3 regions of the Bacillus paramycoides genome follow, and region 1 is predicted to be linked to each of the others. Evidence: predicted binding sites of a transcription regulator. Region 1 holds the regulator's gene; each other region holds the start of a gene.
What was found. Region 1 encodes Rex, which represses fermentation and respiration genes when NADH is low (regulators of the CRP and FNR family bind a similar motif). Its sites were predicted from a motif close to TTGTGAAATATTTCACAA; they were not measured.

Region 1 (4,730 bases):
AAATCGTTTTTAATTCTTCGATTGCAGCAGTAACAGCTTTTTCGATACCTTTACGAAGACCCATTGGGTTCGCACCAGCTGTTACGTTTTTAAGACCTTCACGAATCATAGCTTGTGCTAATACAGTTGCAGTTGTTGTTCCGTCACCAGCTACATCGTTTGTTTTGCTAGCAACTTCTGCTACTAATTTTGCACCCATGTTTTCGAATGCATCTTCTAATTCAATTTCTTTTGCGATTGTTACACCGTCATTTGTAATAAGTGGTGAACCGAATTTTTTCTCAAGAACAACGTTACGACCTTTTGGTCCAAGCGTTACTTTTACTGCGTTTGCAAGAGTGTCGACACCGCGAAGCATCGAACGACGTGCTTCTTCACTAAATTTAATATCTTTTGCCATAATAATTGACCCCCTTGGATTTTTTAAGATTTATATAATTAACCGATAACTGCTAAAATGTCACTTTCACGTAAAATCAAGTAGTCTGTACCTTCGTATTTCACTTCAGTACCTGCATATTTTGAGAAGATGATAAGATCACCTGCTGCTACCTCTAAAGCAACACGCTCACCATTTTCAAGCACTCGACCAGTACCTACTGCAATAACTTTACCCTCTTGTGGTTTTTCTTTTGCTGTGTCTGGTAATACAATACCACTTGCTGTTTTTTCTTCCGCTTGAACAAGCTCAATTACAACGCGATCACCTAATGGCTTTAGCATGAACAATAACCTCCTCATTTTGTTATGTAAATTTTATTTATTAGCACTCAGGTCACCCGAGTGCTAACACACTTATAATAATAAATAATCTCAATTTCTTTTGCAAGTAAAAAAATCATAATTTTTTCGCAAATTAAGTTATACACTTTTCTATATAGATTCTCTCTTCTTCTACCTTTACTATATGAATCGTTGTTTCCACTACTCGTATGTTACAATATGAAAGGACACCCTAAGTTGTTTTCGCTACACACACAACTTTCTCCTGTCTTCTATTATAATTTCAAGTAAGGATTTACGAAAAAAACATAATTTACGTAAGGTTTATATCGTAGGTAGCATATGTACATGTTATCCTACCTTATCTCATACACTAGAGGTAGAAAGGATGGTTAAACCATTTGAAAAAACAATATTGGTGGGTTATCGTTACATACATTTTAATGCAGTTATCATCCATAGCTGGATTACCGCTTCTCCTGAAAACTGGACTTTATGATAACAGAGGATTTACTAGGGAGGAGAAATTCCAACTCATAACTGGCCACTGGGCAATCATTAGCTTCTTTATTGCATTATGTATCGTGCTTTGGTTACTTAGAACAGATATTCGTGATAGACATTTAGATAAAACGCGGTCTACTGTTCCAGCTACAATTGGATGGATTTTTATCGGATTCTTCTTAGCATTTTTCTCACAAAGTATTGCTGGTATGATTGAAATGTATGTATTAGGTATTAAACCTGGATCTGAAAACACAGCGAGGCTTATGGATATCGCAAGAACTACTCCTTGGTTCCTAATTGTTATATCTATAATCGGACCTATTTTAGAAGAAATCGTGTTTAGAAAAATTTTATTTGGTACACTTTATAAGAAGTTTAACTTCTTTATTGCTGCTATCATTAGTTCTCTCGTATTCGCAGCAATTCATTTTGATTTCACTCACTTATTGGTATACACTGCAATGGGGCTCGTATTTGCCTTTTTATATGTAAAGACGAAGCGTATTATCGTTCCAATTGCGGCCCATGTTGCAATGAATACATTAGTTGCAGTTGCTCAAGTTTTAGTGAGTAATGAACACATTCAAGAAATGATTAAAGAAGCTGAAAAAATGCAAGGCTTTATCGGAGGATTTTTAGTATGAGAAACTCGCCATTGTTCATGGCTGCATTGTACTTCCTTCTAGGATGTATCTTTACACGCTTCGCCATTACGAACGTAACAGATACAATCTGGAATATGTGGACAATACTATTTGCAGTTATGGCAACAATTGATTTTAATTTGGCACTTCGCCTTATCTTAGTTAAATTCACAAAGAAAAAACAATAATAAAACGCAGAGGTCGCTTCCTCTGCGTTTTATTGTGGATAATTCTTTAAAAAGTAAACAAGTGTTTGTAACTCTACTGCTAAATCAATATGATGAATTCTTATATTGTCTGATACATTTAAACGTGCTGGTGTGAAGTTTAAAATACCATGCACACTCGTTTCAGCTAATCTATCTGCTACAGATTGTGCTACTGTAGCCGGTACTGTTAATATTGCCACTTGTATATCATTTGATAATCTTTCTTCTAATTCATCTAAGTGATATACAGGAATGCCCCCGATTTCTGTTCCTACTTTCTCTTCACTAACGTCAAACGCCATTTCAATTTTTGTATTATTGTTTTTCGTGAAATTATAATGTAAGAAAGCGGTCCCTAAATTACCTACTCCAATAAGCGCTACACGTGTTATATCATCTTGGTCGAGTGTTTCACGGAAAAATGATAATAAATAATTTACGTTATATCCATATCCTTTTTTCCCTAACGCCCCAAAGTATGAGAAATCTCTTCGAATAGTTGCGGAATCAACCTTTACCGCTTCACTTAATTCGGCTGATGAAACACGTTGCTTACCAGATAGAGATAAGTTTTGGATAAATCGATAGTATAGAGGCAATCTCTTAGCAGTGGCTTGTGGAATTTTCTGCTGCTCCATATAACCTCTCCTCTCTTCCTATCTTTATTCATATGCTTTAATCAAATACAGAAGTTTAGCACTTATTAAATTCCTTGTATAATAGAAAGAAGAAGTATTCTCTCTGTATTTTAAACTATACACTATTTTTAGTATGATTGAGAAATATAAACATGGCAAAGTTAAGAAATTATTTGAGGTGAAAACATTGATTTTATTACAAGTAAACGCGCTTTCGAAATTATACGGTGCAGAAACGATTCTTGCAAACATAAAATTGGAAGTTCAAACGAAAGATCGTATCGCATTAGTCGGACGAAATGGAGCTGGAAAATCTACGTTATTAAAAATAATAGCTGGTGAGCTATCCCATGATGGTGGCGAAATTATAAAACCGAAAGATGTCTCAATCGGATACTTAGCTCAAAATACCGGTTTAGAAACGTCTTTAACAATTTGGGATGAAATGTTAACCGTCTTTACACACTTGCAGCAAATGGAGACAAAACTTCGAAGGCTAGAGCAAGAGATGGGACAAGAAGTAAACTTTTCAAATGAGGCTACATATGAAAGATTATTAGCTGATTATGACCAATTACAATTAGATTATAAAGATCAAGGTGGCTATCAGTACGAAGCAGATATCCGCTCGATTTTAAGTGGTCTTGGCTTCCCAGTTGAAACGCACCAGACGACGATTTCTACATTAAGCGGTGGACAAAAGACACGATTAGCTCTCGGTAAGTTATTATTAACGAAACCAGACTTACTTATTTTGGACGAGCCTACAAACCATTTAGACATCGAAACATTAACATGGCTTGAACAATATTTACAAGGCTATCCTGGCGCAATACTAATCGTTTCCCATGACCGTTATTTCTTAGACAAACTCGTTACACAAGTATATGAAATTTCGAATAAAGAAAGCAGACGATTTGTTGGTAACTACAGTAAATATTTAGATTTGAAATCAGCACTATACGAGCAAGAAATGAAGCGTTATGAAAAACAACAAGATGAAATCGCTAAGCTTGAGGACTTCGTTCAAAAAAATATAGCTCGTGCATCTACGACAAAACGCGCTCAAAGCCGTCGTAAACAATTAGACCGTATGGAACTATTAACAAGACCATTAGGTGATTCTAAGTCAGCTTCCTTCCACTTCGATATCGAAAAACAAAGTGGAAATGATGTTTTACAAGTAAAGGATGCAACTATCGGCTATGATGAGGATCCGATTATTGAACATGTAACAATGCGCTTAACTCGCGGGGATAGTGTTGCTTTAGTTGGCCCAAACGGAATTGGAAAATCCACATTATTAAAATCCATTGTGAATAAGTTACCACTACTACATGGTGATGTTTCTTTCGGATCCAATGTATCTGTTGGGTATTATGATCAAGAACAAGCTAACTTAACATCTTCTAAACGAGTTTTAAATGAATTATGGGATGAATATCCATTACAGCCTGAAAAAGAAATTCGCACAATACTAGGCAACTTCTTATTCACAGGAGACGATGTACTAAAACCAGTGTCTTCTCTTAGTGGTGGACAAAAGGCTCGGTTAGCTCTTGCAAAACTTATGATGCAAAAATCAAATTTATTAATTCTCGATGAGCCTACGAACCATCTTGATTTAAATAGTAAAGAAATCTTGGAGAATGCTTTAATTGATTATCCAGGTACCCTTCTGTTTGTCTCACATGACCGTTACTTTATTAATCGTGTAACGACAACTGTTGTTGAGCTATCAACAGAAGGTGCACAAGAATATTTAGGGGATTACGATTACTACGTCGAAAAGAAAAATGAGATGATTGAACGTGCGGAATTAGAGCAAGAAGATGAAGCACCCGTTCAAAAGACAGTTGCACAAGAAAAATTAAATTATCTCGAAGAAAAAGAGCGCAAAAAGTTGGAGCGTCAACGTACTCGAAAAATTGAGGAACTAGAACAAAACATTGTACAATTTGAAGAAGAAATTGCTACGTTAGAAGATCAACTTTGCTTACCAGAAATAT
Region 2 (4,730 bases), 850 kb from region 1:
TCCCGTCATCCTCCACCATTTAGCCGACTTAGCTCAATTGGTAGAGCAACTGACTTGTAATCAGTAGGTTGGGGGTTCAAGTCCTCTAGTCGGCACCAGAAATCATGGCGGTTGTGGCGAAGTGGTTAACGCACCGGATTGTGGCTCCGGCATTCGTGGGTTCGATTCCCATCAGTCGCCCCATTTTTCTTAAATAAATTAATATGCGGGTGTGGCGGAATTGGCAGACGCACCAGACTTAGGATCTGGCGCCTTTGGCGTGGGGGTTCGACTCCCTTCACCCGCACTTTTAATTAAATAACTCATACATGTCTTGCGGAAGTAGTTCAGTGGTAGAATACAACCTTGCCAAGGTTGGGGTCGCGGGTTCGAATCCCGTCTTCCGCTCCAATTTTCAATATGACATGCCGGGGTGGCGGAACAGGCAGACGCACAGGACTTAAAATCCTGCGGTGGGTGACCACCGTGCGGGTTCGACCCCCGCCCTCGGCACCATATGCGCCCGTAGCTCAATTGGATAGAGCGTTTGACTACGGATCAAGAGGTTAGGGGTTCGACTCCTCTCGGGCGCGCTTTTATTAACGGGAAGTGGCTCAGCTTGGTAGAGCACCTGGTTTGGGACCAGGGGGTCGCAGGTTCAAATCCTGTCTTCCCGATATTCCCAAAAACATGGGGCCTTAGCTCAGCTGGGAGAGCGCCTGCCTTGCACGCAGGAGGTCAGCGGTTCGATCCCGCTAGGCTCCACTTATTTCAATATCACTTATGGCGGTGTAGCTCAGCTGGCTAGAGCGTACGGTTCATACCCGTGAGGTCGGGGGTTCGATCCCCTCCGCCGCTACCATAAAGGACCTTTAGCTCAGCTGGTTAGAGCAGACGGCTCATAACCGTCCGGTCGTAGGTTCGAGTCCTACAAGGTCCACCATTGAAGGTTTATATCTCGGAGGTATACCCAAGTTCGGCTGAAGGGATCGGTCTTGAAAACCGACAGGCGGCGAGAGTCGCGCGGGGGTTCGAATCCCTCTACCTCCTCCATTTTTTCTAAAGTAAATATTTTATCATCGCGGGGTGGAGCAGCACGGTAGCTCGTCGGGCTCATAACCCGAAGGTCGCAGGTTCAAATCCTGTCCCCGCAACCAAATGGTCCCGTGGTGTAGTGGTTAACATGCCTGCCTGTCACGCAGGAGATCGCCGGTTCGACCCCGGTCGGGACCGCCATTTTTACATAAAGGCTCGGTAGCTCAGTCGGTAGAGCAGAGGACTGAAAATCCTCGTGTCGGCGGTTCGATTCCGTCCCGAGCCACCATTTTGAAGTCGCAAGCCGACTTAGCTCAATTGGTAGAGCAACTGACTTGTAATCAGTAGGTTGGGGGTTCAAGTCCTCTAGTCGGCACCACTTTCAAAATGAGCCATTAGCTCAGTTGGTAGAGCATCTGACTTTTAATCAGAGGGTCGAAGGTTCGAGTCCTTCATGGCTCACCATTTACAATTTAATGCGGGTGTAGTTTAGTGGTAAAACAAGAGCCTTCCAAGCTCTGGTCGAGAGTTCGATTCTCTTCACCCGCTTTTCAATTATGGGCCTATAGCTCAGCTGGTTAGAGCGCACGCCTGATAAGCGTGAGGTCGATGGTTCGAGTCCATTTAGGCCCACCATAATTGTTCCGCAGTAGCTCAGTGGTAGAGCTATCGGCTGTTAACCGATCGGTCGTAGGTTCGAGTCCTACCTGCGGAGCCATATTTATAGAGAAGTACCCAAGTGGCTCAAGGGGCTCCCCTGCTAAGGGAGTAGATCGCGAACGCGGTGCGAGGGTTCGAATCCCTTCTTCTCTGCCAGTAATTGGCCCGTTGGTCAAGTGGTTAAGACACCGCCCTTTCACGGCGGTAACACGGGTTCGAATCCCGTACGGGTCATACTAAAAGAGATAGCATAATCTGCTATCTCTTTTTTGTTGTGTAAAAGTGGACTTTGAATAGTCTGCTTTTTTTTATAGATTTCTTGTATACTTTTTTCTATTTAGATCGTCTAACTAATAGAAAGGAGAGAGTAAGGAAAGAAAGCAAAACCAAGTGAGCAAGATGTAAAAGTTATTGAAATAGTGGTAACGGGAAGTGCCGAGGATTTACAAAAATTAAACAGTCAACATTATGTAAAAGCTGCTGTATTAGGTGCTACTGCGGAAAATAAATAAAGAAGCTGCCTCTAATAGGTGATCTATTGGAGGCAGCTTTTTTATCCGACATTAACGGGCAGTAAAATTCCCACTGATTATAGGTTCACTTTATGTTGTCATTATTGTCGGGTTTTGTCGGTAAGTCGATATTCCTTGTCGAATCGACGATATAATTTGAGTTACGGTCGATATATTCCCAAAATTGTTGATATATTTAAATAATCGTCGATATAATTTCACTTACCGACAAAAACATAAGAAAAACCCTTTCACAATCTGAAGAAAACGCCTCCATTGAGATTGATTTCATACTTGATTTAATAACTTTACACTCTATGTGAAAAAGTTCACAAATAGGTCATAATTTGTGAAGAAATTCACAATAATACGTGCTACAATATGAATGTAAAGAAGTTAAACAACATTAAATTAGTATTTTAATTAATTACTTAAACAATCATAAAAAAATATATGTGAACAATAGAGAGGGGAAATTACCATGAAAAAAGGTATCAATCGTGTAGTATTAGTAGGAACAGGAGCTGTAGGTTGTAGTTACGCTTACTCAATGATTAACCAAGGTGTAGCTGAAGAATTCGTATTAGTAGATGTTAATGAAGCAAAAGCAGAAGGGGAAGCAATGGACTTAAGCCATGCGGTACCATTCTCTCCATCACCAACAAAAGTTTGGAGCGGTAGCTATGCAGATTGTAAAGATGCAGATTTAGTTGTTATCACTGCTGGATTACCACAAAAGCCAGGTGAAACTCGTTTAGACTTAGTTGAGAAAAATACAAAGATCTTTAAACAAATCGTTCGCGGCATTATGGATAGCGGATTCGATGGAATCTTCTTAATCGCAACTAACCCAGTTGATATTTTAACTTACGTAACTTGGAAAGAATCTGGTCTACCAAAAGAGCGCGTAATTGGTTCTGGTACTACTTTAGACTCTGCTCGTTTCCGTTACATGTTAGGTGACTACTTAGATGTAGATCCACGTAATGTTCATGCTTATATTGTTGGTGAGCACGGTGATACTGAACTTCCAGTATGGAGCCACGCTACTATCGGTGTACAAAAACTAGAAACAATTTTAGCTAACAACGAACAGTACAAACAAGAAGACTTAGATAAAATCTTCGAAAATGTACGTGATGCAGCTTACCATATCATCGAACGTAAAGGTGCAACGTACTACGGAATCGGTATGTCACTACTTCGTGTAACTAAAGCAATCTTAAACAACGAGAACAGCGTATTAACTGTATCTGCATACCTTGAAGGTCAATACGGTGAGAAAGATGCTTACGTAGGTGTTCCAGCTGTTATTAACCGCGAAGGTGTACGTGAAATCGTAGAACTTGAGCTAAATGAAGAAGAAAAAGTGAAATTCGCTCATTCTGTAAAAGTATTAAAAGAAACAATGGCACCAGTACTATAATAATTGCTAAATAATCCAGAAGTGGGGACCTACTTCTTACTTCTGGATTTATATATAATTTAATATAAATTCCTTTTCCGGTTTCCCTTGTATATCCCCAATATACCCCTTTTGCTGGATCAGGGTCGTTTATAGAAAAGAGCACTCTACGTAAAGTAGAGTGCTCTTTATTATTATTTTTTAGGCGTTAATCCTAATTTCGTTAAAATATCTGCCAGTGTACCGCCTTTAGATTTTTCAACAGGTGTTTGTGATTTAGATGCATCCGGACCTTTTTTCAAGAAGTTCTTTTCAACGAAGCGAATATCTTTATCACCATTTACATCACCTGCAAGTTTTCGTCAGGTCTTGCATAATAATATTGACCAAGTAGCTTTCAGTATCTAATTTTGTTGTTAGACAGCTTGAAATGAGTTACTCGATGTTTCGGAATCACTGAAATAAGCGAATAAACCACCGAATGTAAGTGATAAGCTGAGCGTTGCCGTGCCAACTCCCATTTCTAATTTTTGTTTTACTGGCATAAGAACCCACCTTAATTTAATTTTTTATCGAATTTTCGTTTTGGATATAGATAGAGTAAACACAGTATTTTAGTATAAGTTATATTTACGAAAATTTAATATTCTTTATTGAGAACAAAAATGTCTACTTATGAATTTCGTATTTCAATAAAATTATGACAAAAAATATTGAGAAACATTTTTTATGACAGATTATTTTTCTATGATTTCAAGTGGAAAATAACGTGAAAAAGAGGATAAAGCTAATAAAATAGAGGTTGAGAAATAAATAGTAAGGTGAAGGACTAATAAAAAACGAAGCGCTTTCAATGAATATTCGTCAAAATTCGATATTTTATATGGAAATGTGAAAAAAAACCAACATTTTTAAGAAAAAAACGTATATTTTTTATAAATTAACAAGGATATTTCAGTTTTTCGCAGAATTGGTAAAGTATAAAAAATTCTGTCATCTTAGTGAGGTGAGCATATTGAGTGTAATAAATTGTGAAGAAGTGAAACGAGATGAGTTTCATACAGAAAAGTACTATGAAAGTTATAACATCTTTGGCGCACATGTTGTGACGGAAGATGAGATGCGAGGTGTACGATTTA
Region 3 (4,730 bases), 1.5 Mb from region 1:
TCAATGTAAGAAGTGATCCGCTGAGTCCTACTGTTTATTCCGCCGAAATTCCTGATGAAGTTAAAATAAGAGATGAACAAAAGAATATGTTACAAACTTGATAACTCTTTTTTACAAGATAAAGAGACTGGGTTTGATGCGTTTGTATTTGAAAGAGTTCTAGATGGTAAAGGGGGACATAGGGTGATGATCTTTTTAGAGAAGGTGCCCAGACTTTACTACAGATATTGATTATATATGGGGGTAAATAAGTTGAAAAACATTGAGATTCTAAATACATACATTGAAGGGTTTTCCGATACTCTCCCTACGTGGTTAAAGTATTTAATTGAGGCAGAGGAGATACATCAAAACTATGAGAATGTACAAGTACTTGGAACATTAAAAACAGATGCGGTGTTGTACTATGTACACCGTACGCTACAAGTGTTAGATGGACTGCCTTTAGATGAAGAAGCGTATCGTATTATTGAAAAGGTACTAACGTATAGTGAACTTGCAAAGGTAGGATCTTTAAAACAGCGGGAGCAATGGAAGAAAAAAGGGATTAATCTATTCGTACATAACGAGGGTTCTGCTGATATCTTTAGTGATATTCAGTTTATTGAACGTGTAGAGACAAACTTAAACTCTACTGAGTATTTGTTTATTCGAGATTTAATTAGAACACATGGATTAATCGGGCAGTATATACGCGGGGAGGCTCGTTTGGACTCTCATGTTGATTTAATTAATACATATAAAGAAGAATACGGAGACGTTAGGTTAAAGGAGATTCTATACTATCTTAACCAATGCATTATTGAAGGTGTATCAAAAGCTTTGTGGAGTGAAGTGAAGAACGATTTGAAGATTACAATTGATGGCCTGTTTGATGGTTATATGGAGCCATTTACTTCTCGTATACATAGACTCACGCCAAAACATAAGGAGTCAGTATTTGAAAAAGATATAATTATGGGGAGCGAGAAGAGAGACGTTCAAACATTTTTATCTGATAAGGATTTGTGGTATGTAGAACCGTCTATGCATGCTCTTAGCTTTGAGGATATTTGGGCAGTTTTTGTTATGTTAAAGAACGAGATAGGCACTAGAAAAGTTCAGCATATACATTTCGAGAAATTGATGCAGCAGCTGCATTATGATTTCAAAGGCGAAAAAAAGGACAACGTGTATCGTAAGCGGGTTATTGAGAAGTATCTACGGGAGTACCGTGAGAACGAGAAACCGAATACAACGCATGTTTCTTTTAAGGTGAAAGTCGATGAAGATATGAAGACCGCGTATGTGTCGTTTCAGTTTTCTGCTGTAGGTGAGGCGTTAATTACCTTCTGTGTAGAGGCAGAAAAGATAGATATGATGCATGCTCGGGCAAATGTATTGCTCTTTGATTTCTTCGGGTTACGTAAGGATGCATATGATAGATTCCATAACGAAGAAGTGTATCTGGAGCATATGAATAGCTCAGCTGATGATAAACGAATTATTCTTGATTATATAAAGGGAGATATGATTGTAGATGTCGGAGCCGGTGGCGGTGTCATGTTAGACATGATCGAAGAAGAGACCGAGGACAAACGAATCTACGGTATCGATATTTCTGAAAACGTAATTGATACGTTGAAAAAGAAGAAGCAGAACGAGGGGCGTTCTTGGGACGTCATTAAAGGGGATGCAATCAACTTAAACAGCTCGTTTGAAAAAGAATCGGTTGATACGATTGTATATTCTTCTATCCTTCATGAGCTGTTCTCTTATATCGAGTATGAAGGTAAGAAATTCAATCATGAAGTAATTAAAAAGGGGCTGCAGAGTGCCTATGAGGTGTTAAAACCAGGAGGTCGTATTATCATTCGTGATGGTATCATGACCGAAGATAAAACGTTAATGCGTGTGATTCATTTTAAAGATGCAGGTGCAATGAAGTTCTTAGAGCAGTATATCCGTGAATTTAAGGGGCGCATAATCCAGTATGAGGTACTTGCAGACAATACAGTCAAAATGTCTGTTAACGATGCAATGGAGTTCTTATATACGTATACATGGGGCGAGGATTCCTTCGTTCATGAGGTGCAAGAGCAGTTTGGAATATTTACGCCAAACGAATATAAGGATTTCGTAAAGGGTATCTTTGGAGATAACATAAACATCGTTCAAGCTATGAACTATTTACAGGATGGATATACACAACATCTTAGCGAGAAAATCGAGTTTAAAGATGAGTCTGGGAATGCTGTTGCGCTACCGGATAGTACATTCTTTATGGTTTTAGAAAAGAAGTAAAGATGTTGAAAAACTTTAAAAAAACGTAATTTAAATTTGATGAGTTGAAGAAAGCCGCGATGTTAATAAAAAGTTGTGTAGTTTTGCCCCTTTAGATAATTTAGTCTAAAGGGGTATTTATATTAAAAAAGAGATTCTGTAATTGTTGAAGAGGAAGGTAGAAACATTAGATCAACAGCAGGTTAGGAAGAGAGTTATTTGTGATGCATCTCACACCATAAATACATATATAACTTTACAATTAGAATATCAATTGATGGGAGGGTTAATATTGATGAATCTTGATTTTAATAAAAATCCATTTATCGTAATATGGGAGTTGACAAGGGCATGTCAATTAAAATGTCTGCATTGTCGTGCAGAAGCACAGTATCATCGTCATCCTCTAGAGCTAACATTCGAAGAAGGAAAAAAACTAATTGATGATATATATGAAATGGAAAACCCAATGCTTGTATTTACTGGTGGAGATCCATTAATGCGTTCAGATGTATATGATATTGCGGAATATGCAGTGAAAAAAGGTGTTCGAGTATCTATGACGCCAAGTGCCACCCCGAACGTTACGAAAGAAACGATTCAAAAAGCAAAAGAAGTAGGACTTGCTAGATGGGCATTTAGTTTAGATGGACCAACAGCTGCAATACACGATCATTTTAGAGGGACAGAAGGGTCATTTCAATTAACGATGAATGCGATTCGTTATTTGCATGAATTAAAAATTCCTATTCAAATTAATACTGTTGTTTCTAATTATAATGTGGATGTACTTGAAGAGATGGCAGTATTAATAGAAGAATTAGAATGTGTACTCTGGAGTATATTTTTCTTAGTTCCAACAGGGCGAGGTAAGGAAAAAGATATGATTTCACCAGCTCAACATGAAAGGGTATTCCGTTGGCTATATCAACTTAGTAAGAAGGTTTCTTTTGATATTAAAACAACAGCTGGTCAGCACTATAGACGTGTTGTGATCCAAGAAAAAATGAAAGAACATAAAAAGGAAAAACAGGTCATTCAATATCAGGATGTATTGATAAATGGGATGACGGGGCGAGTTAATGAGCTTGGGCGTGCTCCAAAAGGGGTGAATGATGGAAACGGTTTTGTATTTATTTCTCATATTGGAGATGTATATCCAAGTGGGTTATTGCCGATTAAAACCGGGAATATTAGAACAAAATCGCTAGCTGAAATCTATCGAAACTCCCCTGTTTTTCAAAACCTTCGTAATCCTGACAATTATAAAGGAAAATGTGGTGTTTGTGAGTTTCGATATGTTTGTGGGGGATCTCGTTCTAGAGCATATGCAATAACGGGAGATTACATGGAAAGCGAACCTTTCTGTGTATACATTCCAAAAGCATTGCGAAAACAGAAAAAGAACGTAAAAAAGGGATATGAGTAAGAATATGCTCATGCCCCTTTTTTTAAATTATATAATTTATTGTACTTCGCATCAGTCGCATGATGATCTAAGAAATGAACAACGCTCGGTTTCCCATCTTTCGTTAAAGATCCACTATTCTGAAACGAGTTTTTACGCATAATTTCTATTAAACCGATTTTAATAAAGAATAAAAATTCGTGTCATAGGGGATATCATCTTGATACATATAATTTTTTAGAACGCCTTCTTTTTCAAATCCTAATTTTAATAGCACCTTATTTGAAGCTTCATTTTCAAGAAATACAATTGCCCCAATACGCTTTAAGTGAATGGTATGGAAACCGTATGATATAACCTCAGAAACAGCTTCAGTCGCATATCCTTTTCCCCAGTATTCAGGGAAAAAGGCATAACTTAAATTGGCCCGTTTATGCTCAGAAGACCAATCATGAAACCCAATTGTTCCAATGAGTTCTTTCTTGTTTTTTAATTCAATTCCCCACTTTATACCGCTTCTTGCATTGTAACTCAGTTTAAAGTTATGAATGATTTGTTTCACTTGATCAACATCTTGTAATGGTTTTTGGCCATAATAGCGCAGTACGTCAGTATTAGAGAAGCATTGTAGTATACTCGGTGCATCTTCTTCGGTAAGTTCTCTTAAAATGAGTCGGTCGGTTTTCAATATAGGAAACATGCTTTCACTCCATTTCTTTTGAAACTAGAATGTGTTGTTATTATATAATCTAGTCTGAAAATAAAGATTATTCAAGAGGGAAGTATGGTTTTGATTTGTGATAAAATTGATTGTGGAATATATTTCAAAAAGAGGTTTGTATATGGAGAAAAACTCAATTTTAATTGTAGATGATGATCAAGATATTGTTCGATTTGTTAACGCGAATTTAATGCAAGAAGGTTTTAAAGTTTTAAGTGCTCATAACGGAGAAGAGGCTTTAGAAATTATAAATAATAACAGTATTCAACTTGCTATTTTGGATATTATGATGCCACACATGGATGGGATAGAATTGTGCAGAAGGATTAGAGAGAAACA

Region 2: a site for Rex is predicted at 2,534-2,551, ahead of AAG068_RS24420 (L-lactate dehydrogenase). Genes of this name have one in related genera too.
Region 3: a site for Rex is predicted at 2,482-2,499, ahead of AAG068_RS09155 (TIGR04053 family radical SAM/SPASM domain-containing protein). Genes of this name have one in related genera too.

Annotation. Positions count from the first base shown of each region.
Region 1 is NZ_CP152427.1:259,023-263,752, reverse strand. It holds gene groL (chaperonin GroEL) at 1-400, opposite strand, end outside; gene groES (co-chaperone GroES) at 439-723, opposite strand; gene AAG068_RS01520 (CPBP family intramembrane glutamic endopeptidase) at 1,125-1,874, shown strand; gene AAG068_RS01515 (YdiK family protein) at 1,871-2,062, shown strand; gene AAG068_RS01510 (redox-sensing transcriptional repressor Rex) at 2,092-2,721, opposite strand; gene AAG068_RS01505 (ABC-F family ATP-binding cassette domain-containing protein) at 2,909-4,730, shown strand, end outside.
Region 2 is NZ_CP152427.1:4,696,583-4,701,312, reverse strand. It holds tRNA gene AAG068_RS24535 (tRNA-Val) at 1-18, shown strand, start outside; tRNA gene AAG068_RS24530 (tRNA-Thr) at 23-98, shown strand; tRNA gene AAG068_RS24525 (tRNA-His) at 108-183, shown strand; tRNA gene AAG068_RS24520 (tRNA-Leu) at 206-286, shown strand; tRNA gene AAG068_RS24515 (tRNA-Gly) at 316-390, shown strand; tRNA gene AAG068_RS24510 (tRNA-Leu) at 407-495, shown strand; tRNA gene AAG068_RS24505 (tRNA-Arg) at 499-572, shown strand; tRNA gene AAG068_RS24500 (tRNA-Pro) at 583-656, shown strand; tRNA gene AAG068_RS24495 (tRNA-Ala) at 672-744, shown strand; tRNA gene AAG068_RS24490 (tRNA-Met) at 765-841, shown strand; tRNA gene AAG068_RS24485 (tRNA-Ile) at 846-922, shown strand; tRNA gene AAG068_RS24480 (tRNA-Ser) at 940-1,032, shown strand; tRNA gene AAG068_RS24475 (tRNA-Met) at 1,060-1,136, shown strand; tRNA gene AAG068_RS24470 (tRNA-Asp) at 1,140-1,215, shown strand; tRNA gene AAG068_RS24465 (tRNA-Phe) at 1,228-1,303, shown strand; tRNA gene AAG068_RS24460 (tRNA-Thr) at 1,318-1,393, shown strand; tRNA gene AAG068_RS24455 (tRNA-Lys) at 1,404-1,479, shown strand; tRNA gene AAG068_RS24450 (tRNA-Gly) at 1,493-1,563, shown strand; tRNA gene AAG068_RS24445 (tRNA-Ile) at 1,574-1,650, shown strand; tRNA gene AAG068_RS24440 (tRNA-Asn) at 1,658-1,732, shown strand; tRNA gene AAG068_RS24435 (tRNA-Ser) at 1,740-1,830, shown strand; tRNA gene AAG068_RS24430 (tRNA-Glu) at 1,837-1,908, shown strand; partial or broken gene AAG068_RS24425 (anti sigma factor C-terminal domain-containing protein) at 2,046-2,186, shown strand; gene AAG068_RS24420 (L-lactate dehydrogenase) at 2,668-3,612, shown strand; partial or broken gene AAG068_RS24415 (dockerin type I domain-containing protein) at 3,786-3,988, opposite strand; partial or broken gene AAG068_RS24410 (TasA family protein) at 4,014-4,136, opposite strand; gene glgB (1,4-alpha-glucan branching protein GlgB) at 4,607-4,730, shown strand, end outside.
Region 3 is NZ_CP152427.1:1,761,613-1,766,342, forward strand. It holds gene AAG068_RS09150 (class I SAM-dependent methyltransferase) at 238-2,283, shown strand; gene AAG068_RS09155 (TIGR04053 family radical SAM/SPASM domain-containing protein) at 2,558-3,691, shown strand; gene AAG068_RS09160 (hypothetical protein) at 3,700-3,831, opposite strand; gene AAG068_RS09165 (GNAT family N-acetyltransferase) at 3,840-4,370, opposite strand; gene AAG068_RS09170 (response regulator transcription factor) at 4,513-4,730, shown strand, end outside.